Regions from separate parts of the Paenibacillus sp. FSL K6-2441 genome, predicted to be linked through region 1. Evidence: riboswitches for the same ligand, from Rfam matches in the RefSeq annotation. Region 1 holds a riboswitch; the other holds the start of a gene.

The links. A riboswitch is a leader RNA that binds a small molecule or an ion and turns the genes downstream of it on or off. The one in region 1 is predicted to bind glycine.
Region 2: another riboswitch for glycine. It lies ahead of sdaAB (L-serine ammonia-lyase, iron-sulfur-dependent subunit beta); the one in region 1 lies ahead of gcvT (glycine cleavage system aminomethyltransferase GcvT).

Annotation. Positions count from the first base shown of each region.
Region 1 covers NZ_CP150174.1:2,599,850-2,607,071, reverse strand. The annotation lists gene gcvPB (aminomethyl-transferring glycine dehydrogenase subunit GcvPB) at 1-1,008, opposite strand, end outside; gene gcvPA (aminomethyl-transferring glycine dehydrogenase subunit GcvPA) at 996-2,360, opposite strand; gene gcvT (glycine cleavage system aminomethyltransferase GcvT) at 2,380-3,510, opposite strand; glycine riboswitch at 3,721-3,819, opposite strand; gene gcvH (glycine cleavage system protein GcvH) at 4,065-4,460, shown strand; gene mtnB (methylthioribulose 1-phosphate dehydratase) at 4,565-5,239, opposite strand; gene proC (pyrroline-5-carboxylate reductase) at 5,309-6,169, opposite strand; gene NSQ80_RS11805 (glutamate-5-semialdehyde dehydrogenase) at 6,218-7,222, opposite strand, start outside.
Region 2 covers NZ_CP150174.1:1,161,237-1,168,458, forward strand. The annotation lists gene NSQ80_RS04920 (S8 family serine peptidase) at 1-1,963, opposite strand, end outside; glycine riboswitch at 2,454-2,580, shown strand; gene sdaAB (L-serine ammonia-lyase, iron-sulfur-dependent subunit beta) at 2,744-3,415, shown strand; gene sdaAA (L-serine ammonia-lyase, iron-sulfur-dependent, subunit alpha) at 3,433-4,314, shown strand; gene NSQ80_RS04935 (MFS transporter) at 4,470-4,667, opposite strand; gene NSQ80_RS04940 (IS110 family transposase) at 4,956-6,200, opposite strand; gene NSQ80_RS04945 (ArsR family transcriptional regulator) at 6,606-6,944, shown strand; gene NSQ80_RS04950 (SDR family oxidoreductase) at 7,034-7,222, shown strand, end outside.

The DNA of each region.
Region 1 (7,222 bases):
GGCCGATCCGCTCGTGGCGCCACCTGCTGCCTCTTCGGAACGTGCGCCGCGGATGGTATACCGTCCGGATTCGTCTTTGACGATCCTCGGTTCAGGCAGAAACGGAATCAGCCGCTCCTTGACGCCAACTGGACCGGCGCCCGGACCACCGCCGCCATGCGGGGTGCTCATCGTTTTGTGCAGGTTGAGGTGCACCACGTCAAAGCCCATGTCGCCGGGGCGGGCGATCCCCATGATGGCGTTGGAGTTCGCGCCGTCATAATACAGCAATCCGCCGGCTTCGTGCACGATGTCGGCGATCTCCAGGATCTGTTCCTCGAACAAGCCCAGCGTGTTCGGGTTGGTGAGCATCAGCGCAGCCGTGTCCTCGCCAACGGCAGCGCGCAGCGCGTCCAGGTCCACCATGCCGCGCTTGGTGGAAGGGATGGTCACCGTCTCGAAGCCGGCGACCGAGGCGCTGGCCGGGTTCGTGCCGTGCGAAGAGTCCGGCACGATCACCTTGGTGCGTTTCTCGCCGCGGCTTTCGTGGTAGGCGCGGATCATCATCAAGCCGGTCCATTCACCATGGGCTCCAGCCGCCGGCTGCAGCGTCACCGCGTCCATGCCGGTGAGTCCGGCCAAATCCTGCTGCAGGCGGTACATCAGCTCGAGTGCCCCTTGTACGCTTTCCTCCGGCTGGTAAGGATGGATTTTCGCCAAACCGGGGTAACGCGCGACGTCCTCATTGACCTTCGGATTGTACTTCATCGTACAGGAGCCCAGCGGATAAAAGCCGTTGTCCACCCCGAAATTCCGGCGGGACAACGCGGTATAATGCCGAATCACGTCCACCTCGTAAACTTCGGGAAAAGCGAGGCCTTCGCTCCGCAGCATGCCCTGCGGCACGAGATCTTCCTTCGGGACGGTCGGAACGTCGCATTCCGGCAGAGAATAGCCGATCCGCCCAGGGCGGCTGCGCTCAAAAATCAACAGTTCATCGGATTTCGTCGTCTCTTTTATTTCGAGCATATTGATTCCTCCAGTACGCGGGCGAATTGGTCAATTTCTGCTTTGCTGCGCTTCTCCGTCACGGCGATCAGCAGATGGCCGGCGAGTTCGGGATAGCTGCGTCCCAGATCGTACCCGCCGATAAACCCGGCGGCAAGCAGATCCCGCTGCAACTGAGCCGGGTCGGTGCCCTCCGGCAGCCGAAGCACAAACTCGTTGAAGAACGGCGACTCAAAAGCGGCGCTTACGCCAGGGATGGCGGTGAACACCTGTTTGGCATAATGGCTTTTCTGCAAATTCAGCTCCGCAACTTCGGCCATTCCTTGCTTGCCCATCACGGATAAGTAGACAGAGGCAGCCAAGGCAAGCAGGGCCTGGTTGGAGCAGATGTTGGAGGTTGCTTTCTCGCGGCGGATATGCTGCTCACGGGCTTGCAGTGTCAAGACGAACCCGCGCTTGCCGTTGCGATCGGTGGTCTGCCCGACGATCCGGCCGGGGATCCGGCGCATATGCGCTTCCGATACGGCGAAGAAACCGCAGGTTGGTCCGCCGAAGGAAGGAGCCAGCCCCAGTGGCTGGGCGTCGCCAACGACGATGTCGGCTCCAAGCTTGCCCGGCGCTTCCAGCAAGCCAAGTGCGAGCGGATTACTGCTGACGATCAGCAAGCTCCCTTGGGCATGGGCCAGTTCGCCGATGGCACGAAGATCCTCCAGGGAGCCAAAGAAGTTCGGGTTCTGGATCAAGACGGCAGCGGTGTCCTTGGTGACGGCCGCAGCAAGCGCCTCACGATCAATTACGCCTTGCTCCCAGCCAACCTCAACGATCTCCAGATTCAGACCGTGAGCGTAGGTGGCGAGCACCTCGCGTGCTTCCGGATGGACGGTGCGGGAGACGACAAGCTGTTTGCGTCTGGTGGCAGCCGCGGCCAGGTTGCCGGCTTCGGCTAAAGCGGTAGCTCCGTCGTACATGCTGGCATTGGCGACCTTCAGTCCGGTCAGCTCGCAGATGTACGACTGGAATTCGAAAATCGCCTGCAGCTCGCCTTGGCTAATTTCCGGCTGATACGGCGTGTACGCGGTATAAAATTCCGAACGGGACACGACGTGCTGAATGACGGAAGGAATGTGATGGTCATAAATCCCGGCACCAAGAAAGCTGGTGAATCGGTCGGTGTCGGCATTACGACCGGCAAGTTCTGCTAAGTGGCGGGTCAGCGCGTATTCGTCTAAACGAGGGGATACCGGGAGTTCACCTTGAATGCGAATGCTCTCCGGAATGTCCTTGAACAGCTCTTGGACGGAGCTTGCGCCGATCGTTTGCAGCATTTCCGCTTGGTCTTGTTCGGTTAACGGCAAATAACGATGTTTTAGCATCTGATTTCGTGTTCTCCTTTCACCGCTTGGCGGCAGGGTTTCGGCGATAGAACGGCAGCGGGACGACCTTGGCCTTCAGCCGCTTGCCGCGGATGTCGACCTCCACAATCGTGCCGGGTTTGGTATAGCGGTTGGTGAGGATCGCCATCCCGAGGTTTTTTTTCAGGGTAGGCGATTGCGTGCCTGTCGTGACTTCTCCGATCGGTTCCTCAGAGCCTTCGGCAAACACCGGGTAATGCGTACGCGGAATCCCGCGATCGATCATCTCCAGGCCGACGAGGCGGCGAGGGATGCCTTCATCCCGTTGTTTGATCAATGCATCGCGGCCGATGAAGTCGCCTTGCTCCAGCTTCACGAATCGGTTTAAGCCCGCTTCGAGCGGGGTGATCTCAGGTCCCAATTCCTGGCCGTACAGAGGCAGGCAAGCTTCGAAGCGCAGCGTATCTCTAGCGCCCAGCCCGGCCGGGAGAAGGCCATGGCTCTCCCCGGCCTCCATCAGTATGTCCCAAAGCGCTTGCGCTTGCTCGGCTGCTACATACAACTCAAATCCGTCCTCGCCGGTATACCCGGTTCTGGACAGCAAGGCAGGTATGCCGGCAATCCGCGCTTCCCGGATAAATGTGAACGGACGCAAGGCCCCTGGATCCTCCCCTTCGCTAAGAGGGGAGAGGAGGGAGGCGGCCAGCGGCCCTTGAACGGCAAGCAACGCCGTCTCGTCGGAGGCGTTCCGCATGGTTACACCTTCAGCAGGAAGGTGCTGCTGCAGCCAGTCCCAGTCTTTTTCAATATTCGAGGCGTTGACCACCAGCATGTACTTGCCTTCATCCAGTTGATAGATCAACAGATCGTCCACCACGCCGCCATCGGGATAGCAGAGCAAGGTGTATTGGGCTTTCCCCGGCTGAAGCAGAGTCACGTCGTTGGTTGTCATGTGTTGCAAAAAGCGTTCCGACTCAGGGCCCTCCACGAAAAATTCGCCCATATGCGATACGTCAAACAGACCGGCGCGCTCGCGCACGGCTTCGTGCTCTTTCTGGATGCCGCTGAACTGCACCGGCAGCTCCCAACCGCCGAAATCGATACAGCGGACTCCTTCATAACGCGCATATCCGGGATAGAGCGGCGTACGCCGCAATGCGGATTCGGACATTGCCATCACCTCGTAAGGGCCGGATCGGCCAATTTTTGAGAACAGCAAAAAGGACAGGCCAAAGAAAACCCGCTAGCCTACCTAACGGTTCTTCCCGGCTCTGTCCCTTGTACCTGAGAGTTACCCTGTGCTAAGGCTCGAAGCTCGCGCAGGTTTCCCCTTGGGTGATTCACGTAGAGGATACCTCTACGTGAATGCTCTCCAGAGTTGCGTCCGGCAGAGGTCCTTTTGCCTGAGAGATTCACCGCTTCGCGGCTTGCTCCTTCGGCGTTACAATACGGTAATTGTAATCTCTCCCCCTGCCATCAACCGCAGCTTACACATCTCATTAATACTCAAAAACCGCCTAGATGTCAATAAAGTTATCATAATAATTTTAATTAAATTCGTTTACTGGAAAAGGCTACGCTTACATTTTGCTAGACTCTATCAAATGTGTTAATAATATTGACATGAGAGCTAGGTTTGGAATAATCTGAACGAGGGAAATACGAAGATAGATAATCCACAATGTGTAAGGTATGCTAGATCATCCGAAAGAGGAGGAGCAAGCTTTGGCTAGTGAGATCAGGGAAAACGTGTTGTACAGCGATGAGCATGAATGGGTGCTTGATTTGGGGGATGGGACGGTGAAGATCGGCATCTCCGACGTAGCCCAACATCGGCTGGGCGACATCGTGTTCGTGGAGCTGCCCGAACCGGGGCAGGAATTCGAAGCGCAGGAAGGCATCGGAACGATCGAATCCGTTAAGACGGTCGCCGATTTGTTTACGCCGGTCAGCGGGACTGTGCTGGCGGTGAACCGGGAGCTGGATACCGCGCCGGAGCTCGTGAATGAAGAGCCGTACGACGGGGGCTGGATGGTTCACATTCGTTTGAAGGAAGACGCAAACGTCGCGCTGGCGAATTTGATGGACGCGAAGGCGTATGCGGAATTTATCGAGAGATAAAGCAAGATTTCGGGCAAAGTAAGAAACTCGCGGTCAGCGTAATCGCGGAAGCCGCTGATGTTCGGTCAGCATAACTCCGCTATCGCTTGTCGCGAGTTGTTTTTTTAGGCATGATGCCCTTTGGGGGGCAACAGCAGGGAACGGTACAGCGCTTCAAACATAAACTCCAGCGCTTCCAGATGGCGCTTGGCCTTGGTGATGTTAGCCCCCCAGGCATAGATCCCGTGATTTTGCAGCAACAACGCGGGCACACTTGTATCCAGACTGCCCGGGATTTGCTTGAGGATGGCAGGGAGCTCGGCGGCGTTTGGCAGAATCGGCACTCGGATCTCCGCTTGCGTCTCCCATATCTCTAGGCTTTTGAGCAGTTCGTTTCCCTTGAGTGGGACGCCGCCATCCGCTGCGAAATAGTCGCTGAGCACATTATTGAACGTCGTATGTACGTGCGCGATCGCGCCGCAGCCGGTCATCCGGTAGATTCTCGCGTGTATCGGTGCGTCGGCGCAAGGCTTGAGCCGCGTTGGCTCACAGGGCGCGCCGGCGGCATCGACGAACAGCACGCCTGCCGGAGGGGAGGGTGCCGCTGACAGCTCCGACTTATACGTCTCGTCGGCTGTTACGGCAAACACGAACCGGTCCGGCGTATACCGGCCGACCCTCATCGACAAGCTGCCGCTGGAAGCGGGGAACCAACCGCGGGCGGCGAACTCCTCCCGCAGGCGTTGGATGGCGTCCAGCGCCGCTTGTTTTTCTTCCCATGGGATATCGACGTAGTTCATGCTGCCGTCCCCCTTTCATACTGGCCTTAAGTGCATTGCCGGCCATCGCTGCACCACACAGCTTCGCTGCTACAACAGCGCTTGTCTCACGGCTTCGCCCATTTCTTTCGAGCGTTCGGCAGCCCGGTGGACCGCAGCCTTTACGTTCGGCTGAAAGCTGCCGGCTTCCAGCACGCCGATCGCCGCTTGCGTCGAACCGTTTGGCGAGGTGATGTCCGCACGCAGCTTGGTAGGCGCTTCGCCGGTTTCCGACATCATGAGGGCAGCGCCCAGCACCGTTTGCACGGTAAGCTCGCGGGATTGCTCTGGTGTTAGCCCGCCTTCGATGCCCGCTTCAATCATCGCTTCCATCAGATAATAAACATATGCAGGTCCGCTCCCGGATACGCCCGTCAAAATTTCCATTTGTTCTTCCGGGATAACGCTAACCATTCCAACGGCTTCAAACATCGACAAGACTTGGGCGCGCTGCGCCTCGGTGGTCTCCGGAGAGAAGGAGATCCCGGTAGCTCCATGTCCGATGGAGCAGGAGGTGTTTGGCATCGTGCGAGCCACTGCGACCGGACTGCCAAGCAGGACTTGAATCGTCGCGATAGATAAGCCGGCGATCAGGGAGACGATCAACTGACCCTCGCGCAGAAGCGGTCCAAGTTCAGCCAAAGCTTCGCCGGCGTCCTTCGGCTTCATCGCCAGGACGATAATCGATGCATCCCGCAAGTAGACCCGTTTCGCGTCCTCTTCAGCCGCTGTTTGTACCTGGTAGGTTTGCGCTAAATAATCGAGCCGTTCCCGGTTCGAGCGATTCAGCATCACAATTTGATCCGCGCCAGCAACTTGCTTATGGAGCAAGCCGCGTACGATCGCTTCAGCCATCGAACCCGCTCCATAGAAACAGATGGTGGAGGCGGACAAAGTGGGTATGGTATTCATAGCATATGACCTCCGGTTTTAATGGTGGAAAAAAAGGGGGACACCCCGTTACTGCCGGATTTGTCCGTTCCCCTGGATGATATATTTACTTGAGGTGAGCGCAGTTAGGCCCATCGGTCCGCGGGCATGCAGCTTTTGGGTACTGATGCCGATCTCTGCGCCGAACCCGAACTCGAAGCCGTCGGTGAAGCGGGTAGAGGCGTTGTGGTAAACCGCCGCAGCGTCCACTTCTTGCTGGAACCGTTCGGCATTCGCGCTGTCCTGGGTAACGATGCACTCGGAGTGCTTCGTGCCAAAGCGGGCGATATGCGCCATCGCTTCGTCCAGGTTGCGAACGATTTTAACGTTGAGAATATAGTCGTTGTACTCCGTGGCATAATCTTCATCCGTCGCTGGCGCAGCCCAAGAGATTAGCTGTCTTGCAGCCTCATCGCCCCGCAGCTCGACCCCGGCTTCCTTGAAACGGTTCGCCAGCTCGAGCAAATGTTGTTCAGCGAATGCCTCATGCACCAGCAGCGTTTCCATCGAGTTGCAGACCGACGGGCGCTGAACTTTGGCATTCATAGCGATCTCCGTCGCCATCACGGGATCGGCCGAGGCATCCAAGTACGTATGGCAGATGCCGGCGCCCGTCTCAATGACCGGGACCGTGGCGTTTTGTACGACCGTTTGAATCAGAGAGCTGCCGCCGCGCGGAATCACGACGTCCAGCAATCCGTTTAGCTTTAGCATTTCGTCAACGGAGGAGCGGTTCGGATCCTCGATCAGCTGGACGGCATCGACCGGAACTTGAGTTCCCGCAAGTGCGCTGTGGATGATCTCCACGATTTTTCGGTTGGAGGACAGCGCGGAGGAGCCGCCGCGCAGCACAACGGCGTTGCCTGTCTTCAGGCATAAGCCCATCGCATCCACCGTCACGTTTGGCCGCGCTTCATAGACGATCCCGATGACGCCAAGCGGGACGCGGCGTTTGATGATATGCAGCCCGTTCGGACGGTCGATCGTCTCCAGCACGTCGCCAACCGGGTCGGGCAACTCGGCGATTTGCCGCAG
Region 2 (7,222 bases), 1.4 Mb from region 1:
CGGGCTCGATCCCGGCTGACACCGTCACAGAATAGTGCTCGCTGTCAAATCCGTTATTGCCGTAATCATTCACGTGAATATAATATTCAAGGCCGGCTGTTCCGATCAGGAAAGCGGGGATGATGGCTTCATATACGCCATCCTTCTCGTTTCCGGATACCCGTGTGGCCGGAATATATAAATAATGGCTGGTTCCAGCTTCTTTCGCATAAAAATCGACCGACGTGACCGCCACCTCGTCGCTGACACGGGCGGATAATGTCAAATCAAAGCCTTCATATATTAAGGTAGGCGGCGTATGCTCTAGGACCGGTTCGTCCAAGTCTTCTCCGCCGGTCACCACGCGACCGGAGACGCTGCCGATCCCTTGGAGAACAGAGCCTACGGCGTTCAACGCATTTACAATGCCGTATCCATACCCGTTATTAGGGACTGTCTCATACTCGGCGTCTGTCCGCGGTGTGGCCGTGCTGGTCAGGATTTCCTCCAGCTGGTCTACCGTGAGGGAATGGTTGGCCTGCAGCAGCAAGGCAGCGATGGCTGTCGTATGCGGGCCTGCCATCGAGGTGCCGTCCCAGCCGCCTTCATAGGCACCACCGGGAACGGAGGACCGAATGTTGACCCCCGGTGCGGAAACTTCCGGTTTAATTTCACCGTAAGGCGAAGGTCCACGCAAAGAGAAATCCGCCAAATTCCCGTTGATGTCCGTAGCACCGGTGGCAAACGCTTCAGGATAGTTAGCTGGCGCAGCTACCGAACCGGGACCGCCGGGGTTGAAGATATCGGTGTTGCCCGCCGAGAACTCAGGGAAGATTTGCGCGCTTCTCCAAGCTTGTACGATCGGGCGGAACCATTCATCAATACCGGGGCCTCCTCCCCAGGAATTGTTCACCACGTCCGGAGCCAGCTCCGGATGCAGATTCCCTTCGGCATCCACCGGGGCGAGCAACCATTGGCCGCCGTCCAGAATGATGGCATCCGTGGTGGAGGGGTTAAAGATACGGACTGCGATCCATTTCGCCCCAGGCGCGACGCCGATCTGGTTCGAGCCGTCCGGCTCCGAACCAACCATCGTTCCCATGGTGTGCGTGCCGTGGCCGTGGCTATCGGTAGGCAGCGAAGCATGGCTGTGCGGATCATACCAGCTGAGTTCGGGATTCACGATATTGCCCGAAGCATCAAGGGCCCGCCATTTGCTCCGTAGAGCCGGGTGGTTGTAATCTACCCCGGTATCGAGGTTAGCTACAACGATGCCGGTGCCGTCGATGCCCATATTCCACACCTCGGGGGCATTGACCTGGGCGATGTTCCACTCGACGCTGCTTGGAGTAACGTCGGAGGGAGCTTGACTTGTGCCGCCCAGCGAAGAAGAAATTTCGTCGGCCGGTTTCACGGCAGGCTCTGCAGCCGCATCTTTGTGGATTTCAACCTTTTGCAGATGTCGTTCTTCATTCGGCAGAATTTTCTCCACTTCGGGGAAAAGGGCGATTTGCTCCAGTACTTCTTTCGAGCTTGTCACCGCCATGGCATTTACGATAAAGTAGCTTTTGTAGTCTTTCACCTCTCCGGATTGCTGGGCTTTCCGCAAGTATTCCTCCAGCGCATATTGGGTGCGGGAGGCCGTTTCGCGCAGGGCGCTGACAACGGAAGTCCGTACGGACAGCTTCGCGGCGGAAGGAGTGGATTTCTCCAGCTGGGCTTTCTGAAGAGCCAGCTTGGCGACCGAAGTTGTATCGGTCTGCTCCTTGAGTTTGACCAGGTAGGTGACGAAGTCGTCTTGCTTAAACTGGGTCTGCAATTTAGCGTCGATCTTGGCTTCGGCCACTTGGGGCGCGGTCGATCTCAGGCTGCTTTGTCCCGATACGCTGCTGCTGCTGGCGGAGGCGACGGGAACGAGAGTTAACGCAAGAAGGATCGACATGCCAAGCGAGAAAGGTTTGCGAAATCTCTTGAGACTTATCAACTTCTTCACTCCCTTTGATTAAGTTTTAAGCCCAACATCCATCCTGTGACGGCCGCCCGGAGAAACGAATAGCTGAGTCCGGACGCATTACGCCTGACAAAAATTGAAGCAAGTGCCTCTTGGGTACATCACCTCCTTCATGTAAAATAGTGGAAGCGGGTGTAAGTAAGTCATGGTGGATGTGAGTTGAAGCCAATGCTGTGGAGAGAATCGTTTTAGTTTAGCAGGGGTCATAGAGTGAAGATAAGTTAACACGGAGCGCACCTTATTTTTCAACAATTCATAAAATAAGGTAAAATCTGGGGTTGTTACGGACAGTATATATCTGTAAAATCAGGTATACAAGTGGGTGGATGAGTAAAATATACATATTTTCTTATAAAAATAGGAAAAAATAACTAGAATTCAACGTGAACCACCGGAATTTATGTAAGATATCTTGACATCTTGCTGGCTTCGGTTTACATTAAGCACAAATTCATATCGGCGAATGAGGATGATGGGAGAGTCCGCGGGCTGATCCGAAAAGGGACGCCAGCTTAGCGGCACCGAAGGAGCAAGGGCCGGTCCTGCAGCCGGCAGCCGAATCTCTCAGGTACAAGGACCATGATCGGACGCCACTCTGGAGAGAGCGAACAGCCACCCAAGAGGTACATGGACCCGGATGTTAAGTTGAACCGGGAACATTAAACTTTCAGGTAACGGGGACAGAGCGAAAGGCAGCAGCCTTTTTGCTCTGTCTCTTTTTCGTCATAGAAAAAATGAGGGGAAGATGTAGCGATGCGATTTAAAAGCGTATTTTCTATTATCGGTCCGGCGATGATTGGGCCTTCCAGCTCACATACGGCCGGGGCTGTACGGATTGGACGATTTGCCCGTCAGCTGCTCGGAACCGCGCCGGTCAAGGCGGAGATTTGTTTCTACGGCTCCTTTGCCGAAACGTACAGCGGGCACGGTACCGATCTGGCCATCGTTGGCGGCATTCTGGATTACCGTACGGACGACGAGCGAATCCGCCAGTCGATGCAGGACGCTGAAAAGCAGGGGATTGAGGTGGTGTTTGCCACCGGAGTCCTGCCTGGGGCCCATCCGAATACGGTAAAAATAAAACTAACCCGCCAAGACGGAAGTCATATCGAGGTCATGGGGGCATCCATTGGCGGAGGGACGATCGTCATTCGCAACATCGACGGTTTTGAGGTGAAATGCTCAGGCGAGCTGCCGACGCTGGTCATCTCCCACGCAGACCGGCAAGGGGTACTGGCAGGGATTACGGCCTTGTTCAGCCGGGAGAACGTCAATATCGGCTACATTATTACCGATCGGAAAGGGCGGACCGCTGAGGCACTGACTGTTGTGGAAGCCGATTCGTCCATTCCGCCGGAATTAGTGGAGGCGATCCGTGCGTTGGAGCATGTCAGCCAAGTGTCCTATATTGATCTGACGAAGTAAAGCGAGGAGGGAGCACGATGCGTTTTAAAAATTTACGTGAGCTGGCCCAGCTCTGTGAGCGGGAATCTCGCACGATTTCCAGCATTATGATTCAGGACCAGGTGGAAGAGAGCGGGCAATCGGAGGAAGAAATTTTGGCCGCCATGAACGAATACTACCAAATCATGAAAACGGCGGTGCATAAGGGGCTGACGGAGGATATCGTCTCCACAAGCGGGCTGACCGGCGGCGATGCCAAAAGGGTGGAGGCTTACCGCAATCGCAGTGAGACCTCGGTTGGTGACATCGCATGTCAGGCCATGGCTTATGCGCTGGCCGTGTCCGAGGTGAACGCTTCGATGGGCCGGATCGTCGCCACGCCGACGGCGGGCTCGTGCGGCATCATCCCCGGCGTGTTCGTCAGCGCCCAAGAGCGCTTCGGCTGGGAGGATGAGCATCTTGTGCGCGGGTTGTTTTGCGCGGGGGCCATCGGGTACGTGATCGCCAACAACTCGTTTATTTCCGGTGCAGAAGGGGGCTGCCAAGCAGAAATCGGATCGGCGATTGGGATGGCGGCCGGTGCAATGGTTGAGCTACGCGGCGGGACGCCGGAGCAGGCGGTGCACGCCGTTGGCCTCGCGTTAAAGAACACGCTGGGGTTGATCTGTGATCCCGTTGGCGGTCTCGTCGAAATTCCTTGTATCGTGCGTAACGGCTTTGGGGCGGTGAATGCGCTGGCTGCCGCCGATATGGCCTTGGCCGGTGTGCGCAGTGCGATCCCGTCGGACGAAGTCATCGACGTGATGCTGGAGGTGGGCTCGGCGATGCCCAGCCGCCATCGCGAAACCGCGCAGGGCGGGCTGGCACAAACGCCTACCGGCCGCAAAATCATGAAGGAGCTGCGAAGCCGGAAGAAGTAGAAGGAGTTGCTCCAAAGGTTTTCTTTTTTCAGAGGTAGGGTATGGATTTTGACGGTCGATGACCGAACCCACTTTGCGGGAAGCGACCATCGCGAGGATCGAGCCCGGGAAGATGACCAGTCCGGCATGGCTGGCGGTTAATCCGAAGCGATGCACTAAAATTTGCGGCAGCAAAAACAAGGTGGCAAAGCTGCCAGCGATACGGCCGACATGATCAAGGCCATCGCTTTGCCGCGCCGCTGGATCGGAACGTAACGGGATAACGTAACCATCGACAACGAAACGACCGCTCCGGCACCGGATGCTTGCACGATGCGAACGGCGAGCAGAATCCAGAAGCTCGGGCTAAACAACCCGGCGACGGCGGCGAGGCCCAGTGTTGTTCGAAAATTATCGAATGATTGAAATATATCATGCCTTACCTTATGATATAAATAGGGGAGAATGAATTCATCACGAAATTTAGATATAAAGTCCAGCGGTATGATGTCAAGCTGTTGATTTAATCGAATTGGAAATTTCCCGTGCCTGTTGAGCGCGGAGTCACGAAAAAAGGGCGCATCAAACCAAACCCAGCCAAAAACCATGTCAGATACCAGATTTTTACTGGGAATTCGTGAAGGACTAAGGCAAAGGAGGCGTTAATCCTTGGCGCTATTCACCTTCCTTCGAGGCGTGTAGAGTTGGCCGCTGCGTAGCAGCACATCGACCAGACGCACGAGTTTTCTTGCCGTTAAGACGAGGGCGCGTTTGTGTTGATTCTTGGGCACTTCGTGATACTTCTTCCGGTAATATTCACCGAATTCTTCATCGCGCATCCTAACCGAGTTGGCAGCTTCAACGAGGTAGTAGCGCAGGAATCGGTTGCCGGATTTGATGCGGGCGGTGTCCTCCGCCTCGAAGACGCCGGACTGGTGCCTGCGCCACGTCAGACCCGCGTACTTGGCGACGGCGGCTTGATCCTTGAACCGTTCAATATCGCCGAGTTCGCCGAGCAGACCGGCTGCATAGACTTTGCCGATGCCGGGCACTGACAGCAAGCACTGAGCGCCTTGAATGCCGTCGAGGACCCGCTCGATCGCTTTGTCGAGATCCTTGAGCTGCTTCTGGATGCTGCGGATGGATTCGATGGAGGTGCCGAGCACCAGGTCAATCGAATCCTCCACGACCTTGGACAGCCGATAGGAGGCGCGGGCAGCTTGCTGAATGCAGCGGGCGACCCGCTCGGGATCGGGGAAACGATTGCGTCCCTTGTCCCGCAGATAGTCGGCCAGATCGGCCACGTCCATCTCGGCGATGTCATCGAGGCTGAACTTCTCGGAGAGCATCTCCATGAGCGCATGGCCAAACACGGAGCTGTCGACCTCGGTTGTAAACGCATTGCACTTGTAGAACAGGTTCTGCAAGAAGTACTGCTTCTCGCGAGCCAAGTTATGGACCAAGTGGAAACGCATGCGCGTGAGGCGTTGAAGGGCGACATACTGCTCCTGCATGACGATGGTGGTCGTCAGGCGGCCGAAGCGCAGGCGATCCGCAATGACCCAGGCGTCGAGCCGGTCGGTCTTGTCCATATCCGCATAGGCTTCTCTGAACTTGCTGATGAGCTTGGGGTTCAAGGTGAACACCTTGGCCTTGCGCTCTCGAAGCGCTGGATCCTGATGCAGGTACATGGCAGGGTGCCAGCTGTAGACGGAAGTGGCTTCCAAGCCGATGTGAATCTCGGTGACGGCCAACTTGTCCGCTGCAGCGACGATTTGGTCACGCAAGTGCGAGGCGCCATTCAAATTGTTTTTGACGGTGAGTGTCTCAAGCTTGTCACCGTCAGCGTTCATGAAACACGCTTCGAGCTCTTGCGAGCTCACGTCAATACCGACAAAAAGCTTCAAGTGAAATTCCTCCTTTCGCTAGGGATTCAGGGAATGGACGCTCCGGGATGCCTCCGGCGCACGCGCAGATCTATCACCCTCGCGTATGAGGACACACTTCGGGCCATGAGCTGCCCCGGATCTGCTAAAACCGGGCATGGGATGCCGAAGGGAACAGCCAGCGGGTAAGAAGCTCAGACGCGTACCGGAGAAACAGACTTAAGGAGTAGACGATGCTACTGGAGGCAGAAGGATTTCCCCGAATGGACCCTACGTTCCATTGTCCAGAGGCATACCGGAAAGTCCAGTCCCTGATGGAATTTTCAAAGAACAAGCTGGAAATTTGGAGGCTGTTTTCCATCCCCCGGGGGGATGGAAATGAACCTAAAAGAGCTTTTTAAAGATACTATACGAGGAGTTTTCCTTATGAAGGTTCTATATCACCCCGAACGGGATGAAATCCAATTGTCTTCCGTGTTGTACGCTTTAAGTGACCCGATTCGGCTTAGCGTTGTGGCGGAAATGCGCCGCTGCGGCGAACAGCCTTGCAATCATTTCGAGGTTCCCATCGCCAAATCGACGTTGTCGCACCATATCCGGACGCTGCGGGAAGCCGGCGTCATATCGACTCGGATCCAAGGCACGCAGCGGTTTATTTCGTTGCGGGAAGTGGATTTGGAGTCCCGCTTCCCAGGTTTGCTGACCTCGATCTTGGAGGCTTATGAGAAAACAGAACATAAAGAGCTAAACGTCAAATCGAAGTAAGATGATAAGCTGATCGTTAAAATAATACGAATATCCGATTAGGTAGAGACTTGAGCTATAAATCGGAGCCAAGGGGGAGCGTACCCGTGTTGAATATTGATCTCTCAGGACAAATCGCGCTGATTACCGGAGCAACCGGCCAGTTAGGCCGGGTAATCACCCGGACGTTGTCCGCTTGCGGAGCGAAAGTGGCGATTCACTACGTGAATAATGAAGCCAAAGCCCAGGAATTGCTGCAGGAGATTACCGAAGCCGGCAGAGAAGCGATGATCGTGCGA